3 regions of the Coprobacillus sp. AF33-1AC genome follow, and region 2 is predicted to be linked to each of the others. Evidence: predicted binding sites of a transcription regulator. Region 2 holds the regulator's gene; each other region holds the start of a gene.
The links. The regulator Rex, encoded in region 2, represses fermentation and respiration genes when NADH is low (regulators of the CRP and FNR family bind a similar motif). The targets are predictions, from matches to a motif close to GTGAANNNNTTCAC.
Positions count from the first base shown of each region.

Region 1: DWZ53_RS07465 (3-hydroxyacyl-CoA dehydrogenase) is a predicted target of Rex. The motif match lies at 4,095-4,108, and genes of this name have one in related genera.
Region 3: adhE (bifunctional acetaldehyde-CoA/alcohol dehydrogenase) is a predicted target of Rex. The motif match lies at 3,490-3,503, and genes of this name have one in related genera.

Region 1 is NZ_QRQB01000018.1:22,766-33,383, forward strand. It holds gene ppk1 (polyphosphate kinase 1) at 1-1,405, opposite strand, end outside; gene DWZ53_RS07460 (glycoside hydrolase family 1 protein) at 1,524-3,002, opposite strand; gene DWZ53_RS07465 (3-hydroxyacyl-CoA dehydrogenase) at 3,114-4,061, opposite strand; gene DWZ53_RS07470 (YhgE/Pip domain-containing protein) at 4,184-6,610, opposite strand; gene DWZ53_RS07475 (Rrf2 family transcriptional regulator) at 6,767-7,198, shown strand; gene DWZ53_RS07480 (dicarboxylate/amino acid:cation symporter) at 7,247-8,590, opposite strand; gene DWZ53_RS07485 (hypothetical protein) at 8,698-9,117, opposite strand; gene DWZ53_RS07490 (PAS domain-containing protein) at 9,086-9,460, opposite strand; gene DWZ53_RS07495 (copper homeostasis protein CutC) at 9,466-10,209, opposite strand; gene DWZ53_RS07500 (hypothetical protein) at 10,211-10,618, opposite strand, start outside.
Region 2 is NZ_QRQB01000031.1:533-11,150, forward strand. It holds gene DWZ53_RS09940 (acetate/propionate family kinase) at 1-734, opposite strand, end outside; TPP riboswitch at 843-941, shown strand; gene DWZ53_RS09945 (ECF transporter S component) at 971-1,492, shown strand; gene DWZ53_RS09950 (DUF402 domain-containing protein) at 1,585-2,118, shown strand; gene tsaE (tRNA (adenosine(37)-N6)-threonylcarbamoyltransferase complex ATPase subunit type 1 TsaE) at 2,121-2,597, shown strand; gene tsaB (tRNA (adenosine(37)-N6)-threonylcarbamoyltransferase complex dimerization subunit type 1 TsaB) at 2,566-3,171, shown strand; gene rimI (ribosomal protein S18-alanine N-acetyltransferase) at 3,162-3,605, shown strand; gene tsaD (tRNA (adenosine(37)-N6)-threonylcarbamoyltransferase complex transferase subunit TsaD) at 3,607-4,629, shown strand; gene DWZ53_RS09975 (redox-sensing transcriptional repressor Rex) at 4,631-5,260, shown strand; gene asnS (asparagine--tRNA ligase) at 5,319-6,704, shown strand; gene DWZ53_RS09985 (metallophosphoesterase) at 6,803-8,281, shown strand; gene DWZ53_RS09990 (D-2-hydroxyacid dehydrogenase) at 8,268-9,650, shown strand; gene DWZ53_RS09995 (DEAD/DEAH box helicase) at 9,710-10,618, shown strand, end outside.
Region 3 is NZ_QRQB01000009.1:18,161-28,778, forward strand. It holds gene DWZ53_RS04755 (HdeD family acid-resistance protein) at 1-595, opposite strand, end outside; gene adhE (bifunctional acetaldehyde-CoA/alcohol dehydrogenase) at 685-3,330, opposite strand; gene DWZ53_RS04765 (glycerophosphodiester phosphodiesterase) at 3,528-4,232, opposite strand; gene DWZ53_RS04770 (calcium/sodium antiporter) at 4,288-5,241, opposite strand; gene DWZ53_RS04775 (DUF5131 family protein) at 5,437-6,372, opposite strand; gene DWZ53_RS04780 (alkyl sulfatase dimerization domain-containing protein) at 6,377-7,609, opposite strand; gene DWZ53_RS04785 (hypothetical protein) at 7,675-8,103, opposite strand; gene DWZ53_RS04790 (methylated-DNA--[protein]-cysteine S-methyltransferase) at 8,168-8,680, shown strand; gene pfkB (1-phosphofructokinase) at 8,677-9,597, opposite strand; gene DWZ53_RS04800 (Cof-type HAD-IIB family hydrolase) at 9,661-10,452, opposite strand; gene nusG (transcription termination/antitermination protein NusG) at 10,497-10,618, opposite strand, start outside.

The sequences.
Region 1 (10,618 bases), on a different contig from region 2:
AATCAGTATAAAGTTTAGATGTTTTTTCATTATAATTACCAGTACCAATTTGGCTAATGTATTTTACACTACCTTCTGTTTTATAAGTAATTAAACACAATTTAGAATGAACCTTTAATCCATCTAATCCATAAATAACACGACATCCTGCTTCTTCTAATCGTTTAGACCAATCAATATTATTTTCTTCATCAAATCGTGCTCTTAACTCTACTAAAACAACCACTTCTTTTCCATTTTCTGCTGCTTTTATTAATGATTTAACAATTTTAGAATTTTTAGCAACACGATATAAAGTCATTTTAATACTTGCTACATTAGCATCATGACTGGCTTCATCTAATAATCTTAAAAATGGTGACATAGATTCAAATGGATAACAAAGTAATAAATCATGTTTTAATATTTGTTTAATCATCGGAACTCTATTATCTACTATTGAACTATTTCTTGATTCAAGACGTTTATAGAACATTTCAGGATGGATATATTTTAAATGATCTCTTAATTCACTAATAAAGCCAAAATCTAACGGTGCTTCACTTTCAAACACTTGATTTTTCTTTAAATTTAAGAAATTCATTAACATCAATACTTCAACATCCTCTAATCCTGATGACATTTCTAAACGTACCGGACATAATTTACGTCTTTGTTTAATTAAAGTTTCCATCATTTCACGATAATCTTCATGTCCTTCTAATGAATGATCATCCTCATCAATATCTGCACTTCTCGTTACCCTAATGAGTCCTTTACTTTTTACAGTGTATTTAGAAAAAATATGGGAAACAAAATGTAAAATAATATCTTCTACTAAAATAAATTTTCCTGGTTGACTAGGCACTGGTATGAGTCTTTCATCCATCGCATTAGAACATGAAACAATCCCCATTTTACGTTTACCTTTTTTAGATTCAAGACGAACAACAGCATACATCTCACGATTATTAATAAATGGAAATGGTTGTCTTTTTGATATAACTTGAGGAGATATTAAAGGTAAAATTTCTCTTTCAAAGTAATCTTGAAAATAGCGACGATCTTCTTTACTCGTAATATCTTTATATTTTAAAACACTCATTCCTGATTCACTAAGTTGATTCATGGTTCTTTGATAAATACGATCTTTTTTCTTATTTAAATAAGCTACTCTTTTAAAACATGCTTTTAATTGTTCTTCACCTGTCATCCCTGTTTTGTTATCCCTAGTATCAGGATAAAACAACATTTGATCATAAAGTGATCCTATTCTTACCATAAAAAATTCATCTAAATTCGTTTGATAAATAGAAATAAAACTTAATTTTTCTGCTAAAGGAACACCTCGATCCTTTGCCTGCATTAATACACGATCATTAAACTTTAACCATGATAATTCTCTATTTTCTTTGCAATTATTCATTCGTATTCCCCCCTATGATTCTATTATACACTTTTATTGCCAAAATAGATTATATAACATCTGGTATTATGTGAACTATCAAGATTGTGTAAAGAAAAGGACTTATTTTAATAAGTCCCTATTTAAGTAATATTTCTCCATTAGATTCAATAATTTCTTTATAACAAGAATAAGAATCTTTTAATTTTCTTTCTAAAGTTCCATGACCATCATTAAAACGATCAACATAAACAAAACCATAACGTTTTTTCATTTCACCCGTACCGGCTGAAACAACATCAATAGGTCCCCAATATAAATATCCACGACAATCTACGCCATCTTCAATAGCTGCATGAACATTTTTAATATGTTCTTCAATATAATGAACTCTAAATTCATCATGAATATGTCCTTGTTCATCTAAATTTTCATCTAAACCAACACCATTTTCAACAATATATAATGGTAAATGATAACGATCATATAATACATTTAAAGTATAACGAAGACCTACAGGATCTACTGCCCATCCCCAAGGTTGAGGTGCTTTATCTTTTAGATATGGATTATCTCTACATGTAAGACCACCTGTATCCACTTTTAAATTCACTTCACGATCATAAGTTGTAGAACGATAATAACTAAATGATAAGAAATCTACTGTATTTTCTTTAATAAGTCTTAATTCTTCATCACTAAAGCTAACTGTTACTTGATCTTCTTTCCATACTTTCTTTAAATAAGTTGGTACAATACCTAAACAGAATGGATCGGCCATATAAAAGATATTCATTCTTTGCGTATCTAATGTTCCTACTACATTTAAAGGATCACAGTTATAAGGATAAGTTGCAACAGAAGAAGCTGTCATCATACATCCAATTTGATTATTTGGATCAATTTCATGACCAACTTGTACTGTTTTAGCATTAGCAACTAATATATTATGATAAGCATCCCATTGATCTTGTTTAGTTGTTGAACCAATAGGATCATTTGGATCTTGAGGATCTTTGATAGTAAGAACACCACCAGCTACTAACGGCATTCTAAATAAAGCATTCACTTCATTAAAAGTAAGCCATAATTTAACTTTACCTTTATAACGATTAAATACTGTTGTTACATAACGTAACCAGAATTCAATCATTTTAGGATTAGACCATCCACCATATTCAGTCATCAAATGTAATGGTGTTTCATAATGAGATAATGTAATAATTGGTTCCATTCCAAGTTCATTCATACAATCAAACATATCATCATAATAAGCTAATCCAGCTTCATTAGGTTCAGTTTCATCACCATTAGGAAAGATTCTTCCCCATGCAATAGAAGTTCTAAAACTATTAAATCCCATCCCTTTCATTAATTTTAAATCTTCACGATAACGATGATATCCATCAACAGCATCATGAGATAAATATACTTTATCTGGATTTAATGCCATTTCATATTTTTTCTTCGTTTCATTCCATTTAATACCAGGATCTTTAGACATAATTCCTACTAAAACATCTGTCACATTAGGTTGTTTACCATCTTCTAGCCATGCTCCTTCATATTGATTAGCAGCAATAGCTCCACCCCATAAAAAATTCTTTGGAAAACTCATAACTCTACCTCCATCTTTTCTAAAAAGTATTATAGCACTTGAATATCACCATAGATGTAGCTTTCATTTTTTGAAAAAAAGCATCATTAAGATAACTTAATGATGCCTATATTATTTATATTTATAGAACCCTTCTCCTGAAGCCATTCCTAGTTTTCCTTCATCTATATATTTCTTTAACATTTTAGCCATTCCTTTAAAATTATAAGGAGCTAAAAATGATGGAACCTTTAAGTACATAGAAACAATATTATAAGCTGTTGTTAAACCTACCGTATCTAAGATTTGGAATGGTCCTTTAGGTGCTCCTGTACCTAATGTCCATGCTTGATCAATACTTTGAGGATCACTAATACCATTAACATATAAATCCATTCCTGAAAACAATAAAGGAACTAACATAGAATTTAATAAATAACCTGATTTTTCTTTCTTTACTGGTAAAGGAATCATACGTATCGCTTTAGCAAATTCCATGATTTCATCAAAATACTTTTGTTCAGTTTGTTTTTGTGCCATAACTTCTGTCATATTATTTTTCCAAATACTATTAGCAAAATGTAAAGATAAATATTTGTGAGGACGTTTTGTATACTTAGCAAACTTAGATGGCAACAATGTTGAAGAATTTGTCACAATAATTGTTTTTTCTGGTAACATATCTGCCATCTTTTTATAAATAGCTGTTTTTTGTTCAACATTCTCTGCCATTGATTCGATAATCAAATCTGCATCACTAACTGCTTTTTGTAAATCTAATTCTAGCTTAATTGAATCATAAGCATGATTTGCTTTTTCAATGCATTTATCAAAATCAAAGTCATCATAATCACTAATTCCCATTGCCCAATTTTGAGAAGTCTTCCCTTCATCACTATTCATTAAAGCAATTGTTTCATGATAAACTTCTTTTAAATGATCTAATTTAGGTTGACACCTACCAATACTCCCTTCACTTCTTAGCCATATTGTCACATCAAATCCACAATAAGCTGCCTGATAGGCAATTTGGCTTCCTAACACGCCACCACCAATAACGACTACTTTTTTTATATTCATAATTTATTCCTCCTACTTTTATCTTATCATTTTGTGAAATATTTAACAAAACATTAATCATAAATCAATTTGAACTTCATAACAAAAAAAGGTCTAAATCTTTCGATTTAGACCTTCATTTTTTATTCATGTGATTTTGTTCCATTTACTTCTTCAAATACTTGAGGGAAAACATGTTTGTTTTCTTTATTTTTGAATTTGAAGTAAACAACTGTTAACACTGAACATACAACGATAATTCCTACAAAGACAGCAATTTCAGCTGATAATGAAGGATTTGTCATACTAATCACTTTTCTGAATCCATCAACACTATATGTGTAAGGAACAAATTTATGAATGACTTTATAAATCATAGGTCCAGTTTCTAATGGATAAGTACCAGCAGAACCACCTAAGTTAACAATCATAAATACTAATAATAAGAAGTCGCCAATATAACCTGTAGTTAAACTTAATAAGATAACAAGTGACATAAATGCAGCCGATACTAATATCGCAAGTAAATATGTCATTCCTAAATTAACAGGTTCAAATCCATTGATCAATCTTAAAGCTGTAACCATGATAATTGCAGCTAATGTAGAAACTGTATACATAACAGTTGCTTTGCTTGCCCAATATTTTAAAGCATCTTCTGCTTTTTTAATACCATGTCTTAATGGATACATTAACGCAAATGCTAAACATGTTACATATAATCCAACTGACATCATATATGGAGCCATAGCATGACCATTATTTTCTACTTTAGAAATTTCTTTGTGTTTTGTATCAACTGGTGCAGCAACCATATCTGTAGTCTTGTTTGTAGAATCAATCTTACTTTCTTCAGCTCCAGATTTTAATGCATCATTTAATGTTGTTACACCATCTGCAGCAGTAGTAATACCTTCACCTAAAGTATCAGAACCAGCAGCTAACTTACCAGCACCATCACTAATTTGACCGGCACCATCAGCTAATTGATTAGCACCACTCATCAAAGTTCCATTGTTACTTACAAGTGTTGAAGTACCAGCATTTAAAGTAGACATTGCCTCATTAAGTGCTTTGTTATTGTTTGTAAGTGTTGTTAAGCCGTTTGAAATTTGTCCAACAGCAGTAACATAATTATTTACCCCTGTTAATAATCCTTCTTTTTTATCTGTTAACCCAGTGCTAACTTGGCTTAATCCATTATCAACTAATTTACTTGCCTGAATTAAACCGACATTTTTTTGATCGTTAACTGGATCAGCCGATACTTTTGTTAAAGCTTGTTGAATACCAGCTACTCCTTGTGCAGAAGCTAAAGATTTCTTAGATAACTCATTTACTTTTGTTGCTAAGTTGTCTGTTGTATTTAGTAACCCTGGCTTTTCAGAATTTCCTTCTTCACCCAATAAACTTTCATTAATTACATTAGAATATTGAAGAGAACCTGCTAATGCCGTGTATTCATTAATATCAATTTTCCCACTGGCATATAATTGATCAATAATTTTTTTGGAACTGGCATTAGTTTGATTTGAACTAGTTGCTGCTCCTTTTAACTGTTGAGTGCTTGTTTTAATTGTTGGCAATGTTACATTTTCAAAAGTACTTGCCTCTTTACTAAGAGCAGTCAATTCTTCTTGGCTAGGTACTCCTGCTGCTTCAATAGTTGCAGACAATGTTTCTAGCCCTTGTGTTAAAGAACTATTAACTCCTTGTACTTGTTGTACACCTTCAGTTAATTTTTTAACTCCATTAACTAAATCTTGACTTTTAGAATTAAGTTGACTTGCACCATCAGATGCTGTTTTTGTATAATTAGTATATTCGCCAACTTTATCTTTTAATTGATAGACACCGTTGTTAACAGTAACAACACCATCTGTGTAATCTTTTAAACCCTTTGTTAAAGTATTTGTACCATCTTTAAATGTTAAAGAGCTACTCGCTAATACTTTTAAGTTATCACTGATTGTTTTATTTCCGTCTTTTAATTGAGACATCCCATCAGATAATTGTTGAGTACCATCACTGGCTTCAGCAAATCCATCAGACATTGTACCAATTGACGTAAAAATTGTTTCAGCATAAGTTTTTGTTACTGAAGAAGAAACCTCAGCTTTAATTTTGGCGATAGCTGAATCGTCCATTTTTGATGCAACATAGTTTGTTCCAGGATTTGTTGTATACTTCAAAATCATCTTTTGAGGTTCCTTATCCAACAAAGTTGTCGCATTTTTTGAGAAATTACTTGGAATCGTAATGACCATGTAATAATCGCCATCTTTTAATCCTGACATTGCTTTCTTTTGACTAACGAAGTGGAAGTCTAAAGAATCATTATCTTTTAACTTATTGACAAGTTCTTTACCAACGTTAAGATTCTTATCGTTGTAAACAACTGCCTTATCTTCGTTAACAACAGCAACAGGAAGATCTCCACTGTTTCCATATGGATCCCACATAGAACCTAAAAAGACAACAGTGTAAATACTAGGAATAGCGATTAAAGCAACTAATACTATTTTGATCCAAGTATTGTGAAAAATATTTTTCCACTCTTGCTTAATCATAAATATCCTTCTTTCTATATACTTTGTCTATAGACATTTTACATCTATGGATATATAATGTCTATAGTGTATTATAAATTATTCATTATAAATGTCAATAATCTTGATACAAAAATTAACTTTTTTGATAAAATAAACAAAAGGGATGAAAAGGAAATGAAAATAAGAAAAAGTTTTGAACAAGCAATATGTATTCTATTGCTTATTGGGACACATGACGGTCCTTTAAAAAGTCATGAATTAAGTCAAATATTAGATGTATCTGATTCTTATTTAAAGAAAGTAACAAGACAACTCGTAGTAGCTGGTCTCATTACTTCTAAAGCAAGCAAATTAGGTGGTTTTGTTTTAAATAAAAAAATGGATGATATTTCCTTCTTTGATATCTTTGAAGCCATTGAAGGAAAAGAAAAATTTATTCAAACAACACATCTAGTAGATAAAGTATTTGATCCTGCTTTTAATGTAAAACAAACAGAAAGTGTGATCATGAATTATTTAAATGATGCTGAATATCAATATAAATCAAAATTAAAAGAGATTAACTTAGCTGAAATTACTAAGTTTGCTCATAAAGGTATAATATAAAATGGACACCATATCATATGATGTCCATTTTATATTATGTATAAGTCATTAACTGTTATAGATATCTTCGTCAAACATATTTTCTTTTTTAGCCACAATAACCGAGGTTGAAGAATCCCCCACAACATTCAATGATGTCACTAACATTTCAATAGGTCGATTAATTGCTAGAATCAATGAATAAGCTAAAAGTGCTGCATCATTGGTATATCCCATTCCTGTTAAAATCGTAAATAAGATGACGGCTCCTGCTCCCGGTGCTGCCGGTGTACCAACAGAAGCAATTAATGCAAGTATTGCGATAATAGCCATCGAAGTAAAAGACACTTTATATCCCGAACTTACAGCAATAAACATTGCTGCAATCACTTGCATAATAGCTGTTCCATCCATATTAATCGTCATCCCTAATGGTAAAGTAAAGGATGCGATTTCTTCATGAACTCCTAATTCTTCTACTGTTGTTTTCTTGTTTAAAGGAAGTGTAGCAGCAGAAGATGATGTTGAAAAACCAAATACGGCTACTTTAGCAGCTTTCTTCATAAATGGACGAGGATCAACATGAGCCATCGTCATTAAATAAATTGGATAAGCAATAAATAAATAAGCAAATAAAGCAAAAACAACGGAAACAACATATGCTAAGGCTGGTTTTAATGAATCAACACCATAAATAGCAAATGTTCTTGTTAGTAAACAAAAGATTGCATAAGGTGCAAATTTGGTAATAACAAATGATAAACATACAGAAATAATATCAGCAATTTCTAACATTAATTTTTTTAATGTTTTTGTTCTTTCAGGAATTTGATTCATTGCTAAACCAATTGCAACGGCTAAAAAGACAATCGCTAATACATTTCCATTAGAAGTAAATGCACTGACAAAATTATTTGGTACAATAGATAAAATAATATTCAACGGATTCGATCCTGTTGTTCCCTGTTGAAGCGTCACATGACTAGCATCAACTCGATTAAATAATCCTAATTTATAAACGACAAAGCCTACTACACCAGCCCACGCTAAAGCACAAACTGTTGTTTTTAAAAATGTAAAAATTGTTTTTGAGGAAATTCTTCCTAATTTCTTAGTATCTGTAATCGCACAGATTGCTAATGAAATAGAAACAAAAACCATCGGAACAATAATAAGTTGTAATGAATTAACAAATAATTGCCCAATAATATAGAAAATACCAACTGAACTTGTTGCTCCTTCAGCTGTAATATCTTGGAATAACAAATTATTAATTGTTTTCCAAACAGCTGCTTGTCCATGACTGTTTAAATACTCTCTAAGTAAAATACATCCAAAACTAGCAATAAGCCCGCATACTAATGCAATTAGCATCTTTTTTGCTAATTTCTTTCCATCTTGACTTGATTTCATAAAGACCTCCTCGAATTTTTTCCCAAATTATCAACATTATATAATAATATTTTAAATTTACAAGATAAAAATTTACATTTATAAAAAAAATGAGATTTTCATCTCATTTAAGCATATCCCCAAGTTAATAATTCCCATTTACCATGTTTTGTTCTTGCTAGAAACCACTGCCAATCTGTGTATTCCTCATGAGATTCAAATCCCCCTTCAACATCTTTAGAAGTATGAAAAGAACTAGAAAAAACAACAGCTTCCTGATAATCTTTCTTCTTTAAAGAACGACAATACTTTAACTCATTTTTTGCTTTTTTATCTCCTAAATATTGAAGATGACGTAATGAACAACCATTCCACGTATTAAATTCTTTCAAAATAATTTTAACAGCTTGCTTTAAGTCTTGTTTACTATAAAGGCTTGAATGACCATAATCTACTGTATAGTGACTTTGACAGCCGCTTATCAATAATACACAAATAAAAATTAAACTTGTCTTTTTAATCCATATCATACATTTTTCCAGTTTCATTTTTTCGACACTCATGTTTTTCATAATAACCTATAACTTGTTTATTTTCATCTCTTAAAGCTATCATATAAATATCTTTATCTTCTTTACTGTTATAAGAAGTATAAACACGATTATGATCTTCACTTTCTTTAAACCATGTTAATATTTTTCCGATTGCTATCTTAGATTTTTCACCATGACAATTCAATAAACTTTGACCAATTAATGATTCACCACCAAATTTTTGATATCTATTTATAGCTACAGGGTTCATATAAATAATTGTATGATGCGTGTCACATAAAACAACTGGCACTAACTCTTGATCAATAACACTTTTAAAAAACATATCTAATTTCATTTTACTTATCCTACACTTTTAACAATTTTTTTAACTAACACTTCTGAAACCATATCATAGTCATTTTCATGGGGTTGGGGCGCATAACTATAACTTACATTTTTACCACTGGTTGTTTCATCACAACACCAATCTTTACATGAACTATGTACTTGACTAATTCCTGTTTGTTCCATCATTGTTTTAGCATTAGTCGCATTGATGCCACTTCCAGCAAGAATCTCTATTTGACTGCCGTAACGTTCTTGTAATGTTTTAATCACTGCTATGCCATCCATGGCTTTTGCTTGTAATCCACTGGTTAAAACACGATTAACCCCTAATTGAATAAGCAATTCGATTGCTTGATAAGGGTCTTGAACACAATCAAAAGCACGATGAAAAACAACTTCACCATGATATAATTGAATAATAGAAACCATTTTTCGAGTTTGTCTTTCATTAATTGTCCCATCTTTATTTAAACATCCAAAAGCAATCCCATCACTACCATGTTCTAATAAAAGTTTTGCATCTTCTTTCATTACTTCAAATTCTTTATCACTATAACAGAATCCAGCTCCTCGTGGTCTTACCATTGAAATGACTTTTAAATCAGTATTCTTTTTAATTAATGTTAAAGTCGCTAAAGATGGCGTTAACCCACCTAAATACAATGCACTATTAAGTTCTATTCTTTTCGCACCACCTTTATAAGCATTCAATCCATCTTCATAACTACCACAACATATTTCTACTATTCTTTCCATCTTATTCACCTTCACTTTTTACATAAACCCATTTACCTGATAGATATTCATAAAGATTTTCTTCAGTCGCATCACTTGCTTTTTTTACTTTTACATAGACTTTACCATTTTCACTGTATGGTAGCCCAACGTAAGGACATTGATCAAAAGACTGTAACATAAAACTCTTACCACCATCATTCGTTACATAAAGTGATGTTTCTTCACTTCCTCCATGTCCTAATAAAATAAAGCCTTGATTTTCATCAATAAAATATATGCCTTTAGCTTGACCACCTTCACCATTAAATGGATCTTGATTAATTACTTCATCATTTTTATTAAAAGTATAATAACGTGTTCCTAAAGCAGCATCACTCACAACTAATTTATAAGTAATAGAATCATTATAATAAAGTGTTACTTCATC
Region 2 (10,618 bases):
GAAGGATCAACATCTCCTGAACGTGTTCCCATCATGATACCAGCTAAAGGAGTGAATCCCATAGATGTATTGATTGATTTACCATCTTTAACAGCACTTAAAGATCCACCAGCTCCTAAGTGAGCAACGATAATACGTGAATGTTCTGGATTTCCCATCATTTCACGACAACGTGAAGATACATAGAAATGACTTGTACCATGAGCACCATATTTACGTACTTTATTTTCTACATAATATTTATATGGAATTGGGTAAATATAACTTTTTGGTTCAAGTGTTTGGTGGAATGCAGTATCAAATACTGCAACTGCACCAGCGTTTGGGATAGCTTCTTTAAAAGCATAATATCCAGTTAAGTGAGCTGGATTGTGTAGAGGTGCTAATGATTTTAATTCATCAATTTTTGCTACAACATCTTCATCAATGACAACTGATTGATCGAAGTATGCACCACCTTGAACAACACGATGACCAACACCTTTGATTTCATTTAAATCATGAACGATTTCTTTTTTGATTAAAGTATCTAATAAAAGTTGAACAGCAACTTTATGATCTTTAATAGGTAAGATAGTTTGTTCTTTTTCTCCGTTATATTTAATAGTAAAAATAGAATCTTCTAAACCAATTCTTTCAATTACTCCAGAAGTGATAACTGATTCATCATCCATTTCAAATAATTGGAACTTTAATGATGAACTCCCTGCATTTACAGAAATAATTTTTGCCATATTTTTATAAAGCCTCCTTAATATATCGCTATTATAACACCATTCCTTAAAAAAACTATATAAAATAAACAAGATTTTATTGTTTTTATTGATAGTCAGTATATAATGGTTACTAGCCGGGGGCGCATGTGCTGAGATAGGTGAAAACCTTGTCCCTTAATATCTGATCTGGGTAATACCAGCGTAGAGAGAGCATCATGAATATATCTTTACTCCGGCAAGAAGGAGATAAAATGATGAAAAAAGAATTTGAATTAAGTACGAGAACCATGACTTATATGGCAATTTTCGCGGCATTACAAATTGTACTTGAGTATTGTACAAAAATTTATGAAATGCCAAAGGGAGGAAATATTGCTTTTTCATTGGTTCCAATTTTTTTATGTAGCTATTTAATGAATTGGAAATACGGTGTTGTTGTTTCTTTAGTAAGTTTAGGTGTACAATTTGCTTTGGGACTTGCTGTATTTTATGGTCCTTTATCAGTTATTTTTGATTACATTATTCCAATGGTATTAGTTGGTATGACAGGACTGATTCCTTTAGCACACTATAAACAATATGAAATTCCTGTAGGAATCATTGTGATGTGTGTGTTAAAAACAATTAGCCATTTACTTGCAGGGTGGTATGCTTTTGCAACACCATTAAAAGGAAATCTTACATATAATTTACCATACAATATAGGAACACTTATTGTTTGTTTTATATTATTTATGATTTTATATCCAAGATTAAAAAAAACTGTTCGTTTCTAAAATACTCTTATTAATAAGAGTATTTTTTTATGTCTTTCATTCAATTTTAAATTTGTGTATAATGATAATGTTATTAAGGAGATTAGAAGTATATGGATAATACTATCGTAGGAAAAAAAGTACTGATACATAGTTACAAACATGATGGTAGTATTCACCGTTGTTGGTCTAAAGGTCTTGTATTAGAAGAAACGGATGACCATTTTATTGTTATTAATAATAGAACATTAGTAACGGAATCTGATGGAAGAATGTGGCATACAAGAGAACCGGCTATTTGGTATTTACCTAAAAATAAATGGTATAATGTCATTTGTATGATTAGAAAAACAGGTGTTTATTATTATTGTAATATTGCTTCACCTGCATTATATGATGGCGAAGCATTAAAATATATTGATTATGATTTAGATTTAAAGGTGTTTCCAGATCATAATTATCGTATTCTAGATGAAGAAGAATATCGTCAACATGCTAGAATGATGGGATATAGTGAACGATTAGATGAAATTTTATGGAAACAACTAGATGTTTTAATTGAAGTTGCTAAAGCACAAAAAGGACCATTTAGTGAATCATTTACTAAAGATTGGTATCATTTTTATCAAGATTTAAAAGAGGGATAAATATGAAAGCAAAAATAAAATTAGATTGTCAAGAAGATACAATTTCTTTAGGAAAAATAATTGGTAAGTTAGTTAAAGCACATAGTTTAATTACTTTAAGTGGTGATTTAGGTGCTGGTAAAACAACTCTAACAAAAGGAATTGGACAAGGATTGGGAATCAAAAGAGTTATTAATTCACCAACTTTTACTATTTTAAAACAATATCAAGGACGTTTAAATTTATCACATTTTGATGTCTATCGTCTTGAAGGACAAGATGATGAATTAGGTTTTGAGGAGATTTTTGATAGTGATGATGTATGTGTTGTCGAATGGTCACAATTTATTGAAAATATTTTACCTCATGAACGTTTAGAAATTATTTTGAATCATGAAGAAAATGGACGTACATGTATTATGCATCCAATTGGTCAAAGATATGAAGAATTGGTAAAGGAGATAATAAATGAAAACAATTGTAATGGATACATCGAATAAATATCTTGTTATTGCATTGTATGATCAAGGACAATGTTTAGATGTAATTCAAGAAGAGGGAAATCGACGTCAGTCAGAATATGCTATTGTTTATTTGGGAAAACTTTTAAATCGTCATCATTTAAAGGTAAAAGATTTTGGCGAAATGATCATAACAATTGGTCCTGGTTCTTATACTGGTGTACGTGTTGCTTTAACAATTGCTAAGACATTAGCTACAACTACATCTATAAAGATTAAAACAATTTCTTCTTTAAAAGCTTATGCAGGATATGATGAAGTAATAAGTGTATTGGATGCTAGAAGTCATAAAGTGTTTGTGGGTGTTTATCAAAATGGTCATGATTTAATTAAAGAAAAGATGATTGATATTGATGAATTTGATCAGTTAATGCAATTATATCCAAATTTTAAGGTTGTAGGAGATTGCGATTTAGTTAATCAAGTGCAAAGTGAAGTTAATTTAGCACAAAATATGTATCAATTAGCTAAAAGTGAGTCTTATGTAGAAGATATTGATAATTTAGTACCTGTTTATTTAAAATCAGTAGAGGCTAAAAAAATATGCAAATAAGAAAAATGAAAGTGGATGATCTTGATGAAGTTACTTATTTAGAACAACTATTATTTTCATCACCGTGGTCTAAAGAGGACTTTATTTATGAAATAAATACGAATCCTTTTGGACATTATGTTGTTATTGAAAATGAAAAACAAATTGTTGGTTATTTAGGAATGTGGCTAATGGGAGATCAAAGTCAAATTACAACAATTGGAGTAAATCAAGAAATGCAAGGACAAGGCTATGGAAGTCAATTAATGCAGTATGCCATTGATTTAACTTGTCAAAGAAAATATCATAATATTAATTTAGAAGTGCGTGTATCTAACATGGGTGCTATTCATTTATACGAAAAATATGGTTTCAAAAATGTAGCGTTACGAAAAAATTATTATGAAGATACACACGAAGATGCTTATTTAATGATTAAGGAAATGGAGGTATAGTATGTCACTATTGTTAGCTATAGAATCAAGTTGTGATGAAATGGCTATGGCTGTACTTAAAGATCAAAGAGAATTTTTAAGTAGTGTTGTTGCCAGTCAAATTGATATTCATGCAATGTACGGAGGCGTTGTGCCAGAAATTGCAAGTCGTAAACATGTAGAATGTGTTTCGCTTGTGTTGAAGGAAACTTTACAACAGGCTCATGTTACAATGGAACAGATTGATGCGATTTGTGTTACTAAAGGTCCGGGGCTTGTAGGATCATTGCATATTGGATTACAAGTTGCTAAGACTTTAGCATTAGCCTTTGATAAACCGCTTATAGGAGTTCATCATATTGCAGGACATATTTATGCCAATAATTATGAAAAAGATATTGTTTATCCGGCACTATGTTTAGTTGTGAGTGGCGGACATACAGAGTTAGTTTATATGAAAAGTCCTTTTTCATTTGAAGTGATTGGGGAAACACTTGATGATGCGGTTGGTGAGGCATACGATAAGGTTGGTAGAGTTTTAGGACTTCCTTATCCAGGAGGACCAATTATAGATCAATTAGCCTTTCAAGGTAAACCACAATATACTTTGCCAAAGCCATTAGATGATGATAGTTATAATTTCAGTTTTAGTGGATTAAAATCAGCAGTCATTAATTTGGCACATAATATGACACAAAGGCATGAAGAAATGAATCATGAAAACTTGGCTTATAGTTTTCAAAATGTTGTTGTTGATGTTTTAGTAAATAAAACAATAAAGGCTGCTAAAGAATATCACGTTAAAGAAATTATGCTTGCTGGTGGGGCAAGTGCAAATAAAGGTTTAAGACAAAAAATTAAAGAAGAAGTTGACAAGATGCCAGGGGTGATACTTTCATTGCCACCAATGTCATGTTGTACAGATAATGCAATGATGATTGCTTTAGCAGGGAAAGTTATGTATGATCATCATTTGTTTAGTGATTTGTCATTGGGGATTAAACCTCATCTTGATTTAGAATTAGAATCGATTGAGGAGGAATAATATGGATAAAAAGATTTCAAAAGCAACAATGTCACGTTTTCCGGTTTATTTAAAAGCTTTAAGAAAAATGCAACATGAAGGAAAAGAAACGTGTTTGTCAAGTGAATTATATGAAACAACTGGAATTCAAGATACAACTATAAGACGAGACTTTACATATCTTTCAAAGACAGACAATTTTGGAAGACGCGGTAAAGGATATGATGTTAAACATCTTATTGATGGTTTAAGTGAAGTGCTTGGATTAGGTCTTGAAGAACCTATTATTTTAATTGGGGTTGGTAATTTAGGAAGTGCTATTTTAAAATATAATCGTTGGCAATATACAGTTGGTAAAATTGTGTGTGGCTATGATATGGATAAAAATAAGGAAGGGGAAAGATTTGGTGTTAAATTAAATCATATTGATGATTTAGAAGCTACTTTTCCTAAAGATTGTAAAATTGCAATTTTAGCTATATCAGAAAATGTGCAAAATACAGTAGATCGCCTTATGGATTTAGGTATTAAAGGAATTGTGGATTTTACACATAGTCATTTTACAGTACGACCAGGAGTAGAGGTACAAACGGTTGATGTTGTTGTAGCAATACAAGAATTAATTATAAAAATGCATTCAAATGATCAATAATGATTGATAAAGTGTGATTAATGTATATAATTAGTAGATAAGTTATAGGAGGGGACATATGTTTGAATTTATTACAGTAAGAGAATTATTTGAAATGTTTCTTGATGGTGATCAATCTCAATTAGAAGGAATTGAGTATGTTGAACTTCAAGGATGGGTTCGTACAAATAGAAATAATGGAAAAGTTGGTTTTATTGCTTTAAATGATGGAACTTATTTTAGAAATTTACAAGTTGTTTATATAGAAGAAGGGTTAGATAATTATCAAGAAGTGGCACATATTTCGACTGGTAGTGCTATTAAAGTTCTAGGTAAATTAAAATTAACACCTGAAGGAAAACAACCATTTGAAGTAGAAGCAACACAAGTTACAATTGAAGGAACTTGTGATGAAGATTTCCCATTACAAAAGAAAAGACATTCTTTTGAATATATGAGAGAAATACCACATTTAAGACCAAGAGCAAATACGTTCTATGCAATTTATCGTGTACGATCAGTATTATCAATGGCTATTCATGAATTTTTCCAAAATCAAGGATTTGTTTATGTTCATACACCAATTATTACTTCTAATGATGGTGAAGGTGCCGGAGAAATGTTTAGAGCAACGACAATTGATAATACAGAATTTGATAAGGATTTCTTTGGAAAGGAAGCATACTTAACAGTAACTGGGCAATTACATGTTGAAGCTTTTTGTATGGCATTTAGAGATGTTTATACATTTGGTCCTGCATTCCGTGCAGAAAATTCAAATACATCAAGACATGCAAGTGAATTTTGGATGATTGAACCTGAAATTGCTTTCGCTGATTTAGAAGATGATATGGATTTAATTGAAGATATGGTTAAATTCTGTATTGATTATGTATTAGAAAATGCTCCGGAAGAAATGAAATTCTTTGAATCAATGATTGATAAAGAATGTATTAAACGTATTAGTCATGTAAGAGATAGTGAATTTAAACGTATGACTTATACAGAAGCTATTGAATACTTAGAAAAAGCTGATGTTAAATTTGAAAATCCGGTATCATGGGGTATGGATTTAAATTCAGAACATGAACGTTATATTTGTGAAAAAATAGTAGGTGGTCCCGTCTTTTTAACAGATTATCCAAAAGAAATTAAAGCATTCTATATGCGTTTAAATGATGATGGAAAAACTGTTGCTGCTTGTGATTTACTTGTACCAGGAATTGGGGAATTAGTAGGTGGTTCTCAACGTGAAGAAAGATATGATGTTTTAGAAAAGATAATGGATGAAAAAGGAATGGCTAAAGAAGGACTACAATGGTATATGGATTTACGACGCTTTGGTGGATGTAAACATGCAGGATTTGGTCTAGGATTCGATCGTTTCTTAATGTATTTAACAGGAATGCAAAATATTAGAGATGTTGAACCATTCCCAAGAACACCTAGAAACCTTAAATTTTAATAGTTGAAGATAACATTGTTATCTTCTTTTTTATTCAGTTATAGAAAATAGGTTATCTAAAAAGTGAGATGGTGTATAATGTTTAAAGAGGTGAGAATATGAACTCATTAGATCTTTTAAATATTTATTATAATTTTATTTTTAATTACAATGAAATTTCATATAATCGTGCTTATGAAGATTTCCACACAACAGAATGTTTGAAAAAGTGGTTACAATCTTTTAATATTAATTTAAGTTTTTTCAATCAAGTAGATAATGAAAATTGGCAAATGTTTAAAAGGGCAAAATCATTAAAAAATGCTGATTTTTTATTTAAAACTGATTATGATCAGGAGTATAAATCTTTTTATCAAAAAGAAATAAGAAAATATCAAGTTGCTTTCTTACCGGCAATAGGGGATGAATTGTCAAAAAAAATAATTGATCGAAATTATGCATTAAAATATCAAAATGACTCTATCAGAGTTTTTTGTATTGATAAATTGGTTAAAAATAATGATTTTTCATTTTATGGACCTTTTCAATTGTTTTTAAATGCTTTGTTTCAAATTGATAATTGGCCGGGTATTTTTGTATTCAAAGAGCATTTATGGAATTTTATTCCTGTGAAAGATGAAAATGATATTCAAAATGTGTTTAAAAGAATTGAAAATCATACTATTTTTGATGACTTTAATTTTAATCATAATGATGGTTACTTCGTTCAGTTAAGTGATTTACACCTAGGAACAAAAAAGACGAATGAGGGAGTTGAGGTACTAAATGAAAGTTTAGATGAACTCTATCAACATTTGTATAGCCAACACCAAATAAAATATTTGATTACTGGTGATTTGATGAATTCACCAAATCGTAAGAATATGTATTTAGCTTCACAATTTATGAACCGTTTAAAAAAACAATATCATGGTGATGTAACATTTGTACTAGGAAATCATGATGTTATTGTTCATGGGTTAAATATTTTTAAAAAGCAAAAAGCAAAAGTTGTTGCTTATTTACTTGGTGAAAATATTAAGGTTTTAGAGCAAGAAAAAATAATAATTATTAAAATTGATTCAACCTCTGAAGGTAATTTGGCTCGTGGCAAAGTTGGTAAAATTAAATTAGATGAAATAGAGGAAGAATTAGCTTCAATTGAAAATTTAGATCAGTATACTTTGATAGCTATGATGCATCATCATTTAATTCCTATTAAAAAAGATGATTTTTTAAAGATTAAATGGAATGAAAAATTATTTATGGGTAAGCTGATGGATAGTTCAAAAGCTCTTGTTGATGCTAAAGAAGTTATTGAGTGGCTAGATGGGCATGGTGTTGATTATGTTTTCCACGGTCATAAGCATATTCCTTATGTAGGATTATTGAATTCTATGTATATTATTGCAGGAGGATCATCGTGTGGGGGCGGTGCTAAAGAAAGTAAGAGTAGATATTTAAGTTATAATGTATTAAAATACGATTATTCAACAAATAGATTTAAATACTGCTTTATTTTTTATGATGACTTAACCAAGCAAGAACGTCATCGTGTTAAAGTGAATTTTTTAGGAGGAAATTATGAAACTAGTTGATAAAATGAAAGATGAAAAATTAGGTACTGCACTACTTTATAACTTTACTAAAGGATATGGACATGTGCCAATGGATGTATATGATATTGTGTTACCTTTATTATTTGATGATTCTTTTAGAAAACATATTCAAGAAGCTTCATCTTTTGAAGAATGCTTACAAATGTGTCAAAGTGAAAATGCTCAGTTTTTTCAAAATATTCTTACTGATTATCAGGAAAGTAAAGAAATGACATCCAGAGCTCTAGGTATTTGCCTTTTAAATCAATATTTACGCTTTGAAGTTGAAGATGCACAAATGAAAGGAATTGCTAATGAAAGCAGTATTCTTGATCTAAATGAGGCAATTCGTTTAGGAGAAGAATTAAAAGGAAAAAATATAGATGAAATTTTAAAGTCTTTAAAAAAAAAGAAAATGAAAATAGTTTTTCTCGATAGAGAAACTGTAGGTCATGATTTAGATTTTCAGGAATTAATGGATTTAGGTGAAGTTTATATTTATGATCAAACAAAGAGAGAAGATATTGTATCAAGAATTCATGATGCACATATTGTCATTACTAATAAGCACATTTTAAATGAAGAAGTATTAAAACAAGCACCTTTGGTAGAACTTATATGTGTGACAGCAACAGGATACAATAATATTGATATTGATTATTGTCATCAACATCAAATTACTGTATGTAATGTGCAAGGCTATTCAACAAATAGTGTTGCTCAACATACGTTTGCACTATTACTAGATTTGTATGAAAAAAATCATTATTATCATAACTACGTTTCATCTGGGCAATATAGTTCTTCATCTTTGTTTACTCATTTTGAACAGCCATTCTATGAACTTGAGGGAAAAACATGGGGAATTGTTGGACTAGGTAACATTGGTAAAAAAGTTGCTCAAATCGCCAAAACATTTGGTTGCCATGTTGTTTATTATTCAACAAGTGGAAAGAATAATTCTAGTGAATACCAAAAAGTAGATTTTGATACTTTATTAAGTACATGTGATATTATTACAATTCATGCTCCTCTTAATAAGCAGACACATCATTTATTTAATAAAGAAGCCTTTGCTAAAATGAAAAAAACAAGTTATTTAATTAATGTTGGTCGTGGACCGATTATTAATGAAAATGATTTATATGAAGCTTTAAAAAATGATGTTATTGCAGGAGCAGGGTTAGATGTATTTGAACAAGAACCAATGGGTAAAGATAATCCTTTATTGGCAATTCAAAATCCAACAAAATTACTCATGACACCACATATTGCATGGGCGACTCAAGAAGCAAGAGCACGTTGTATTAAAGAAGTAATTGAAAATATTAAAGCTTATCAAATAAATAAACCAAGAAATGTATGCTAAACATACATTTTTTTCTTTTTTTGTGTTATACTTCATGAGCGTTAAGAAAAGGAGAAAGAATGGAAAACTTATTTGAAAAATTAGGATTAAGTCAAGATGTATTAAAAGCAATTAAGAATATGGGATTTGTTAAACCATCGCCAATTCAAGAAAAAGCAATACCTGAAGTATTAGGTGGTCATGATATCATTGGACAAGCTCAAACTGGAACAGGAAAAACATTAGCTTTTGGAAGTGCAATTTTATCAAAAATCAATGAATCACATGATTTACCCCAAGCATTGATTATTTCACCAACTCGTGAATTAGCAATGCAAATCAACGAAGAAATAAAAAGAATTGGGAAATATAAAGAATTAACTTATGTATGTGTTTATGGCGGAAGTGAAATTGAAAAACAAATTAAAATAATAAAAAAAGGCGTTGATGTGGTTATTGGTACACCTGGACGCATTATGGATTTAATGCGTAGAAAAGTATTAAAATTACAGGCTGTAGATTATGTTGTTTTAGATGAAGCGGATGAGATGTTAAAAATGGGCTTTGTTGAAGATGTTGAAACAATATTAGAAAAAACAAACTCTCATCGTCAAACTGTTTTGTTTTCAGCTACAATGCCTCAAGGAATTAAAAAAATTGCTAAAAAATATATGAAAGAAGACTATCAACATATAGCCATTAAACAAAAAACACAAACAGCGACAACAGTTAAACAATATTATTATGAGGTAAAAGAAAAAGACCGTTTTGAAACACTTTGTCGTTTAATAGATGTTTCACAGGTTCAAACAGGTATTATTTTTTGCCGAACTAAAAGAAGTGTTGATGAAGTTGTAGAACTGATGCAAAAGGCTAACTATAGTGTAGAAGCGATGCATGGTGACTTAAATCAAAATCATAGAATGAACACATTAAGGAAATTAAAAACAGGGGCTATTCAGTTTTTAGTAGCGACTGATGTCGCCGCA
Region 3 (10,618 bases), on a different contig from region 2:
TTTGCATTGGTACAATAGCAGCAAGAAATATAGGTAAAGGGATCCGAATACGTCTTTTTAAACTGTCTTTTTTTGATGTCGGAATAACTGTAAAAATCCCATCTAACAAATAATTAACGCCTAAAAGAAATGCATATCCTCCAATTAAAAACATCGCTAATTGGGCATCAAAATACTGCTTATCAATTAACACTATCCCACCATAAATAAAAAATATTGCCAACAAACAAATAAATAACCTTCTTTTAACACGATTACGACGATAATTTAAATAAGAAATAAAATATATAATTCCCAAAATAATAAAATAGAATGAAAAAGCAATTGAAACGATCATCATTGGTAATGCTTGAATAAAAATAAAGATCATCCCAATTAGGATAAATAAAATACATTGCATTATTTCAATCTTGTTTAATCCTTTATCAAACATTTTATTTATTAAATGAATCCCATTTTCAATTAAAACAATCCCCAGAAAAATAAATAGCCATTTTAAAAAAAGAGTTTGTTTAATCATCGCTAATAATCCTAATGATATCAATGCCAGTCCTAATAACACGTCAATCAGTCCTTTATATAAACGTCTTTCCATGATGATGCCTCCTTTCCTATATTATGCCATTTCCTTTTAAAAGAGAAAAGAAAAAGTCGGCATTGCCGACTTTTCATTATAAACAATGATTATTTATCAAATTTGTTTTTATAATCATAGATTTTGCGTAAGATATCTTCCATATCTTTAACCATTGGCATTCTTGGGTTTGCAGGAGTACATTGATCTTCATATGCATTCATAGCAATTCTGTGAATTGATTCTTCCCAAGCAGCTTTATCAATACCTTGTGATTGAATGTTAGAAGCTAAATGAACTTTATGACATAATTCTTCACAAGCATCAGCGAACATTTCAACACCTTCAGCAGGAGTTTTTGGATTTAATCCGATTAATTGAGCTAATTCCATGAATTTAACATCTGCTTTATAGTTATCGATTTTTGGCCAGATAGCTAATTTAGTTGGGATAGTTCCGTTATATCTAATTACGTGTGGTAATAAGATACCGTTTGTTCTACCATGAGGTACATGCCATTCTCCACCGATCTTATGAGCTAATGAGTGGTTCATTCCTAAGAATGCGTTAGCGAATGCCATACCTGCGATACATGCAGCATTGTGCATTTTTTCTCTAGCTAATGGAGTTCCTTTAGTAACTGATTCTTCTAAGTAATCAAATACTAATTTAACAGCTTGTTTAGCCCATCCATCAGTATAATCAGAAGCTAATAATGAAACATAAGCTTCAACAGCATGAGTTAATACGTCGATACCAGTATCAGCAGCAACTGAAGCAGGTAATGACATAACGAATTCTGGGTCTACGATTGCAACTGTTGGAGTTAAAGCGTAGTCAGTTAATGGATATTTTTTATTGCATGAAGTATCAGTAATTACTGCGAATGGAGTAACTTCTGAACCTGTTCCTGAAGTAGTTGGAATACAGATCATTTTTGCTTTTTTACCTAATTCAGGGAATTTGAATGCACGTTTTCTAATATCCATGAATTTTTGTTTAATATCATCGAAACATACTTCTGGATGTTCGTATAATAACCACATTACTTTAGCAGCATCCATTGAAGATCCACCACCTAAAGCGATGATTGTATCTGGTTGGAATTTGTTCATTAAAGCTAAACCAGCTTGAACTGTGTCGAAAGATGGATCTGGTTCAACATCGAAGAATAATTCGATATCAACTTTGTTACGTCTTCTTCTGATAACGTCTTCAATCTTTTCAACATAACCAAGACTATACATACCTCTGTCTGTAATAATCATGGCTTTTTCCATTTTTTTCATATCTCTTAAATATCTAATTGAATTTCTTTCAAAGTAGATTTTTGGAGGAAGTTTAACCCATTGCATATTGTTATTACGTCTCCCTATTCTCTTAATATTGATTAAGTTTACAGCACTTACGTTGTTTGATACTGAGTTGTGTCCGTAAGAACCGCAACCTAAAGTTAATGAAGGTAAGAATGCGTTATAAACTGAACCGATTCCACCGAATGTTGATGGTGCATTTTCGATAATACGGATAGCTTTACATCTATGTCCAAATCTTTTAGTTAATTCATGATCTTGAGTATGAATTGCAGCAGAGTGACCTAAACCGTTGAATTCTACCATTTGAGCAGCTTTTTCAATACCATCATCAGTTGATGAAGCTTTTAAGATAGCTAATACTGGAGATAATTTTTCTCTAGTTAATGGTTCATTAGGTCCAACTTCTTTACATTCAGCACAAATGATTTGTGTTTCAGCAGGAACATTGATTCCAGCTTGTTCTGCAATCCAAGTTGCAGGTTTACCAACAACGTTTGGATTTAATTTAGCAGTGTTTACTTGATCACTGTATGCTTCTGCACCAAACATGAATTTTTCAAGTTTAGCTTTTTCTTCTTTATTTACAAAATAAACATGGAATCTTTTGATTTCTTTCATGAAGTCATTATAGATTTCATGATCAACGATAGCAGCTTGTTCTGAAGCACAGATCATACCATTATCGAATGATTTTGATAATACGATATCGTTAACAGCTCTGTTTAAAACACAAGTTTTTTCAACATAAGCTGGAACGTTACCAGCACCTACACCTAATGCAGGTTTTCCACATGAGTATGCAGCGTTAACCATTGCGTTACCACCAGTAGCTAAGATAGTAGCAACACCTGGATGTTTCATTAATGCACTTGTTGCATACATTGATTTAATATCTAACCATTGGATACAGTTTTCAGGTGCACCAGCAGCAACAGCAGCATCTCTAATTACGATAGCAGCTTGTTTAGAACATTCATGTGCACTTGGATGGAATGAGAAGATAATTGGGTTTCTAGTCTTTAATGCGATTAAAGATTTGAAAATAACTGTTGAAGTTGGGTTAGTTGTTGGAACGATACCACAAACAACACCTACTGGTTCAGCAATTTCAGTAATTCCTGTTAAAGGATCTTCATTGATGATACCAACAGTTTTTAAATGACGTAAGTTGTTAGTTACATATTCACAAGCGAATAAGTTTTTAACAGCTTTGTCTTCAAATACACCACGTCCAGTTTCTTTAACTGCAGCTTCAGCTAAAATACCATGGTGATCTAATCCAGCTACTGAACATTTTGCTACGATGTAGTCAACTTGTTCTTGAGTGAATTCTTCAAATTTAGATAAAGCAACCAAGGCTTTATTTACAAGATCGTCAACATGAGCATCTGTTTCTGCTTCAGTTGGCGCAGCTTGTTGTACAGGTTTTTTTTCTGCCATTTTGTTTCCTCCATATATTTGTGAAATATTTAATTTGTTTCCGGATTTATATTACCTTAAACCATTAAAAAAAACAAGCATATTTGTAAGTTTTTTTCGTTAAGACCGTCTTAAAATTCGGTGATGAAAGCGCTAACCCTTGCGCCATTATTCATGTTTGTGAAATTTTTAATTTAGTCCTTTTTTTTACTTTATTTTTACAAAATATCAACACTTTGAAAAAAGCGATTAGCAATCGCAGCGTGAAGCAGATGTTCTAGGAAATATTCAAAACGAAAACGGTTCTTCACTGTCCATGTATTAAGATCTAAATTGTGCATTTTAAATTCAGCAATTTCATCTTCATTTAAGAAATCTTCACGAGGATGACCGTTTAGATGATATTGAAAACAGAGTTGCTTATTCTTTTGATAATCATCTTCAAACAAATAACCTAAATATAATGATTCATCTATTTCTTTTAATTTAAGCAAAGAGGGTAAATAAAAGCTTGAAAACATCACTTGTTTTAACATTCCTTTATCTTTAACCATTTGATAGACTTCTTCCTCTATACCTTGATAATGAATTTTATCGGTTTTCAATTCAATATTTAAAATCACATCTTTCCCCTTAGCTAAATCTAAGAGTTCTTCTAATAAAGGAATTTTTTCATCAAAATCTTTAAATTTATAATTAAATCTAAATTGACATAATTCTTCATAAGTATAGTCTTTAATATATCCTTGACCATTACTGGTACGATTGATTTTTTCATCATGGCATAAAACAAGTTGACCATCTTTAGTTTTATGAACATCGGTTTCAATGCCATTAAATCCCTTTTTTATTGCTTCTAAAAAAGCCTTCATTGTATTTTCTGGATATTGATCACTATATCCTCGATGAGCTAAAAGTAACATTAAAAAAACACCTTCCTTCGTTCTTTATTTTACTACGAAGAAAAGTGTTTTAAAACTATAAAATACTAATGAAATAAGCCATATATCCTACCAACATCACAATCGCTCCTATCTTTCTTAAACGATAGTTTTTATTGATAAAAACAAAGAATAAAACCATCGCTGCAATCGCAACTAAACCATCAATGATAAAAGAACTTTTAAAAGTAATTGGAGTAGGTGAAACTAAAGCCGTTGTTCCTAATACAAATAAAATATTAAAAATATTACTTCCTACAATATTACCCACACTTAAATCATCTTTTCCCTTTAATCCGGCAGTAACTGAAGTAATCAATTCTGGTAAAGATGTTCCAAAGGCGACAATTGTAAGACCAATAATTCTTTGTGAAATACCTAATGCTTTTGCTATATTGGTTGCTGCATCAATTGTAACTTGACTTCCAATAACAATCGCTGCCATTCCTAAAATAAGCATTAAAATCAAACGTAATGCTGTATCTTTCTCCGTTAATTCTTCTACTTCATCTAAAGATGTCTCTTCACCTTTTTTTGTTAAACGATATAAATAGAATAAGAATAATAGAAAGCATGCCCATAAAATAAGTCCATCAGCAAAATCAATACTATTACCATTCATTCCTAATACAATCAATAATCCTGTAATTACAATTACAAAAGGTATTTCATACTTATATGTATTCTTTTTAACCCTAAGCGAAGTAATACATCCTGTAATACCTAAAATCAATAAAACATTCATAATGTTACTACCAATTACATTACCTACAGCTAAATCACTACTTCCTTTAATGGCTGATGTAATAGAAATAGCAGCTTCAGGAGCACTTGTTCCAAATGCCACAATCGTAAGACCAATAACTATTTGGGGAATATGAAATTTCAAAGCAACTTTACTGGCTCCTTCTACAAATACATCTGCCCCTTTCATCAACAATATAAAACCAACAATTAATAACACGACTTGTACTAACATTCCACCAATCATAACTTTCCTCCTTACTAAAAAAGACAAGACTTTATTTCATTATAAAAAAATGAAATAAAGGTCTTGTCTATCACTCTGTGATGATTTACACCCGGTTACAATGTAACGAGATGACGAATGTAAATACGCTTGATGCGCGACTACTCCCCTTTAATACAACCTCATTCTAACAACTTCATCTAGAAAATGCAATCATTATTTCCATTTAATAGAATAAAGAAAAGAGAAGTGATCGACTTGATCCATTTGTTCTTTTAAAATAATTGATTCTTGACAACGTCCACAATCACTGCATCCATCACAAATCAGTCTTGATCCACAATTTAAACAATGTTGACGGTAATGGGGTTGATAAGTTTCTTGTTCAAATAAAGTATTTTCTTGAATTAAATGATAGACTGTTGGTTTACCAATATGTTGCATCTTAGACTTAAAAGCCAAAGAAGCTTGTTGTTTTTTAGATGGAATATGATATCTTTTATTATCTTTAATATAATAAGTTCCTGTTTCAATAAAACAAAACTTAATATCTTGTTTTTTTGCTTGATAAAACAAAGATTCTACCCATTCATGATGACAAGGACGACAACCACCATAGTTTTCACCACCTACGAAAATTTGTTCAATTTGTCCTTGCTTTAAATATTTTGTTACATCAATAGCCCCTATTAACGGTGCACACATGATTCCTTTATGTTTAGCAGGAATATCAAGTAAAATTGGAATTCTGATATCAGCTTGTCTTTGATTTTCACATGTTACATTTAAAATGACATGATCATATCCTTCATCCCAATCATCCGGCAAGCACTCTTTTATGCGTTCAGGACGCTTAGTTAAAATATAAAAGATAACATCTCTTCTTTGACTTATCATCTGCCATACTTCTTTTCGCCATTGATCTGCTTCCTCTAAAAAGAAATCAGATGTCATACAAACTCTTATTACCTCACCACTTTTAATTTTATAATCACCATTTTTATCTCTAGCTATTAAATAATTAAAATTTTGTGTTTTATAAATATAATGACCATCTTGGTTACGCTTTTGATCTAAATAATACATATAACAATTTTGGCAACCCTCACTGATCTTTTTACACCCATGCCAAGGGTTATAAATATCATGCATGAGCTTAATCCTTATTTATTTCTTTTGCACAAGAAATAAGATAATGTCTTGCATTAACACTTTTAACTTGTCGAGCACGTTGAAGTAAACATTCTTTTTTTAATTCCGGTTCATCAACCAACTCTAATAACTGTAAAGCCATTTGATAGTTTTTTAAAGTCATTAATTCTTTAATCCGCTGATTTAGTTTTTCTTTACCAATCAAAGTCAAAAGTTCATGATCATAATCCGATTGCTTAACTGGTAATAAGTGAACAGGATTGCCATCAAACCACCCTACATAACCAACATAAACACTCTTTACAGCCCATTCTACCATTCCATAATATTCTTGTAAGTAGGGTGAATGAGAAAGTTTATCAGGCAACTTCACTTCTGCTACTGTTTCTTGTAAAGTTAATCCCTGATTCATACATTGTAATGTGTGAAATAAAATATATTCAATTGCTTCTTTTTCATCGCCCACTCTTTTTTCAATCAAATCATGACCGATAATAGGATCGGTATGTCCAGGCAAAAGTGCTTTTGATGGAAAAGAAAGAATTAATTCTAAAGATTCAATCCATGTTGCTAGATTACGATATTGAGTTCCTCTAATTGCATATAAAGCTGGAAAAACACCATAATAATTATCTCCCGTACAAATGACCTGATCATCTTTTAGCCAAATACATATTTGATCATCTGTTTCACCTGGGGCACGATACATCGCTAAGGCAACACCATCAATAACTCTTTCTACTTTATTTTCTTGATATATTGTTGTTGGTTGCATAAATTCATAACAGCCATGACCCGTAGTTTTTCCTTCACGAATACCTATTCCTTGAAAGATAGCCTCCTCATCATTAAGATTGTAACCATGTTGATAACTTCCTCTTTTATTTAAAATATCATTTAATCGATCATAATACTTGAGTGGTTGTTTTATTGGCGTAAATGCAATAATCTCAGTTACTGTATTTTTAAAAGTACCTGCTCCACCTCGATGATCAGGATGACCATGAGTATAAATTAATGTTTTTACAGGTTTATCTGTTATTTTCTTTAAATCATTTAATAGATCTTGGGCATATTCATTCGTATCTAAAGTATCAATTAAGATAACCGATGTATCCCCTATAATAGCCGTGGCATTACTGTGTCCATAAGATTTAAAGTAATAAATTCTTTCATTAATTTTTATACATTCTTTTTGATATGATTTTTCACAAAATAATTTCATTTCTTGTTCCATTATTTTTACCTCATATTCATTATAAAAGAATTTATAAAAACAAAAAAGTAGGCACTTTTTAGTAACTATAAATATTGATTAAGTTGTTTCATCATTTTTTCTTCAAGATGAATAATTTGTTTCGTTATTTCTTTGACTTCATGACTTGCTTGTTGATATTGGTTTAAATAGCGATATAAAGACTTAATTCCCATATGACATCCATCACTGATCAATTCCGCAATCGTTTGATCTGATTCATGCATTGCTATTTTCATATTCATTTTTAACCAAGACATTCCTTTTGCCATCATAGGTGGTTCTTTACCATCATCATGATTTTGATTGAGTAAATTTTGTACTCTTCTTTTTAATTGAAAATGTTCATTTTTTGCATCAATTAATTCATGCTTTAATTTTTCATCTTCAATTACATCTAAAACTTCATCTATAGAGTCTTGAGCCATCTTTAAGCCAGCATCACATTCCCTAAGTAATTTTATTGTATCGTCCATTGTATTCTCCTTTACATTCATATTCTTAGCCATCTATAATGAATATATACAAGAAGGTGAAATCATGTTATATCGTACTTTATATCCATCTCCTTTAGGAACAATGATCCTGATCAGTGATGAAGCATCCTTAAAAGGGGCGTGGTTTAAAAATCAAAAATATGAACAAGCAAAAATAAATAATAGCGAAATCAAAGATATGCCCAATTCCATTTTAAACCAAACTATAAATTGGTTAGATCGTTATTTCAATCAAGAAAAACCTTCTATAAAAGAACTTCCTCTAGACCCTATAGGAACACCCTTTCAAAAAGAAGTTTGGCACATTCTTTGTCATATTCCTTATGGTACCACCTTAACATATGGAATGATTGCTGATATGATTAATCAAAAAACAGGAAAAAAGTTAGGTGGTCAACCTGTTGGTCAAGCCGTAGGTCATAATCCTATTTCTATTATTATTCCTTGTCATCGTGTTATTGGTTCTAACGGCAGCCTAACTGGATATGCTGGTGGCATTGACAAAAAAATAAAACTCCTTCAATTAGAAGGAGTTCATCTTGAAAACATAGCTTAGCTATGTTTTTTTACTTGTAATTGTTGGTAAACTTCGTTAATTAAATCAGCTTGTGCTAAATCTTCACTAAAAGCTGTTGCGCCTCCACAAGCACTTCCTAATTTTAAAGCTTCACTATAATCATGATGTTTTAAATATCCAGCCAAGAAACCAGCTACCATACTATCACCACTACCTACACTATTAAGGAGTTTTCCTTTAGCCCCAGCACAGTAATAAACATGTTGATCTTCACTCACTAATAAAGCGCCATCTTTTCCTAAGGAAACTAAAACATTCATAGCACCTTGTTGTTGTAATTGTTTAGCATAATAAACTAATGATTCTTCACTATCAATTTGCGTATCAAATAATTCTTCTAATTCACGATGATTAGGTTTGATTAAAAATGGATGGTAAGGTAATACCTTTTTTAATAAATCATTCGTCGCATCTACTACAATACGAATATCTTGTCCTTCAAATTTTTTCATAATATCTTCGTAAATAGTATTTGGTAAAGATGAAGGAATACTTCCTGCTAAAACAAGGCTATCGCCTGGTTTTAATTGAGCTAATTTTTGATATAATTCTGCTAATTTATCTTGTGGTATTGCAGGACCACTACCATTAATTTCTGTTTCTTTTTGTGATTTCATTTTAACATTAATTCTTGATATACCTTGATCTAACTGACATAAATCACATTGAAAACCTCTTTGCTTTAATTGACTTTCTATCTCTTTACCTGTAAATCCTGCAATAAATCCTAAAGCTGTTGTGGGCAAAGATAAACGACTTAAAATTGTAGATACATTAAATCCCTTTCCTCCAGGATACATTTCTTCTTGATAAGAACGATTTGTTTCCCCTTCTTCAAATTCTTTAACTCTCATAATATAATCCAATGATGGATTAAAGGTAATTGTATAAATCATAATACCCTCCTATATCATTTACTTTATTATCATTATAACAAAAAGAATTAATCTAGAATATAACTAGATTAATTCTTTTTCTTTTAACCAAGATGTAATACCATTTTGTTCAATACGTCCACAAATTTCATCAGCAACTGCTTTAGCTTCTTCAACAGCATTACCCATAGCCACACCACAATTAACAGTTTCTAACATTTCAATATCATTACGTCCATCACCAAAAGCAATTGTATCTTGCATATCACGATTAATTCTTTTTACAAGTTCTTGAATACCTACTGCTTTAGAAACCCCTTTTAATGTTAAATCAAATGAAAAATCATTTTGATGTCTTTGCACATCAAAGTAAGGTGATAATCTTTCAACCATGACAGGAATATCATCTTTACTATTGACTACAATCATTCCAATATAGGTTTCAACTTCATCCGGATTAAACTCATCAACTAAAGTTTCATCTTTCATACCCCATCTTTGGGCAAACTCTTGATGATGAATATTTTCACGATCACGAATATAAATATAATCATTAGCTTCAAAATAAAAATTCATATCATATTCATCACATAACTTCATCGTTTCTTTAATCGCTTCACTAGGTACAACGGCTTTATATACTGGCTTATTTTGATATTCTACATATCCTCCATTACAAGTAACATAGCCACTAAAAGGATAACTCATTACTTCATCAGTAATAAAACATTTACAACGTCCTGTTGCCAAGAAAACATCATGCCCATTTTGTTTTAAAGTATCTAAAGACTGTTGATTGACTTTTGATATCCCATAAATCCCTTGATTACAATCAATGAGTGTCCCATCTATATCAAAGAACAATAATTTACTCATATATCCTCCTAAAGATAAAAGACAAATGTAAAACATTTGTCTTATTATAATTCTGCTTTTTCTAATTGAACTAAATCAATTTCCATAGGTGTTAAATTACCTAAGAAATCAATAAGTATTTTAGCTGTTTCTTTTTCCATATCAATTGATTCAACACGTCCGCTTT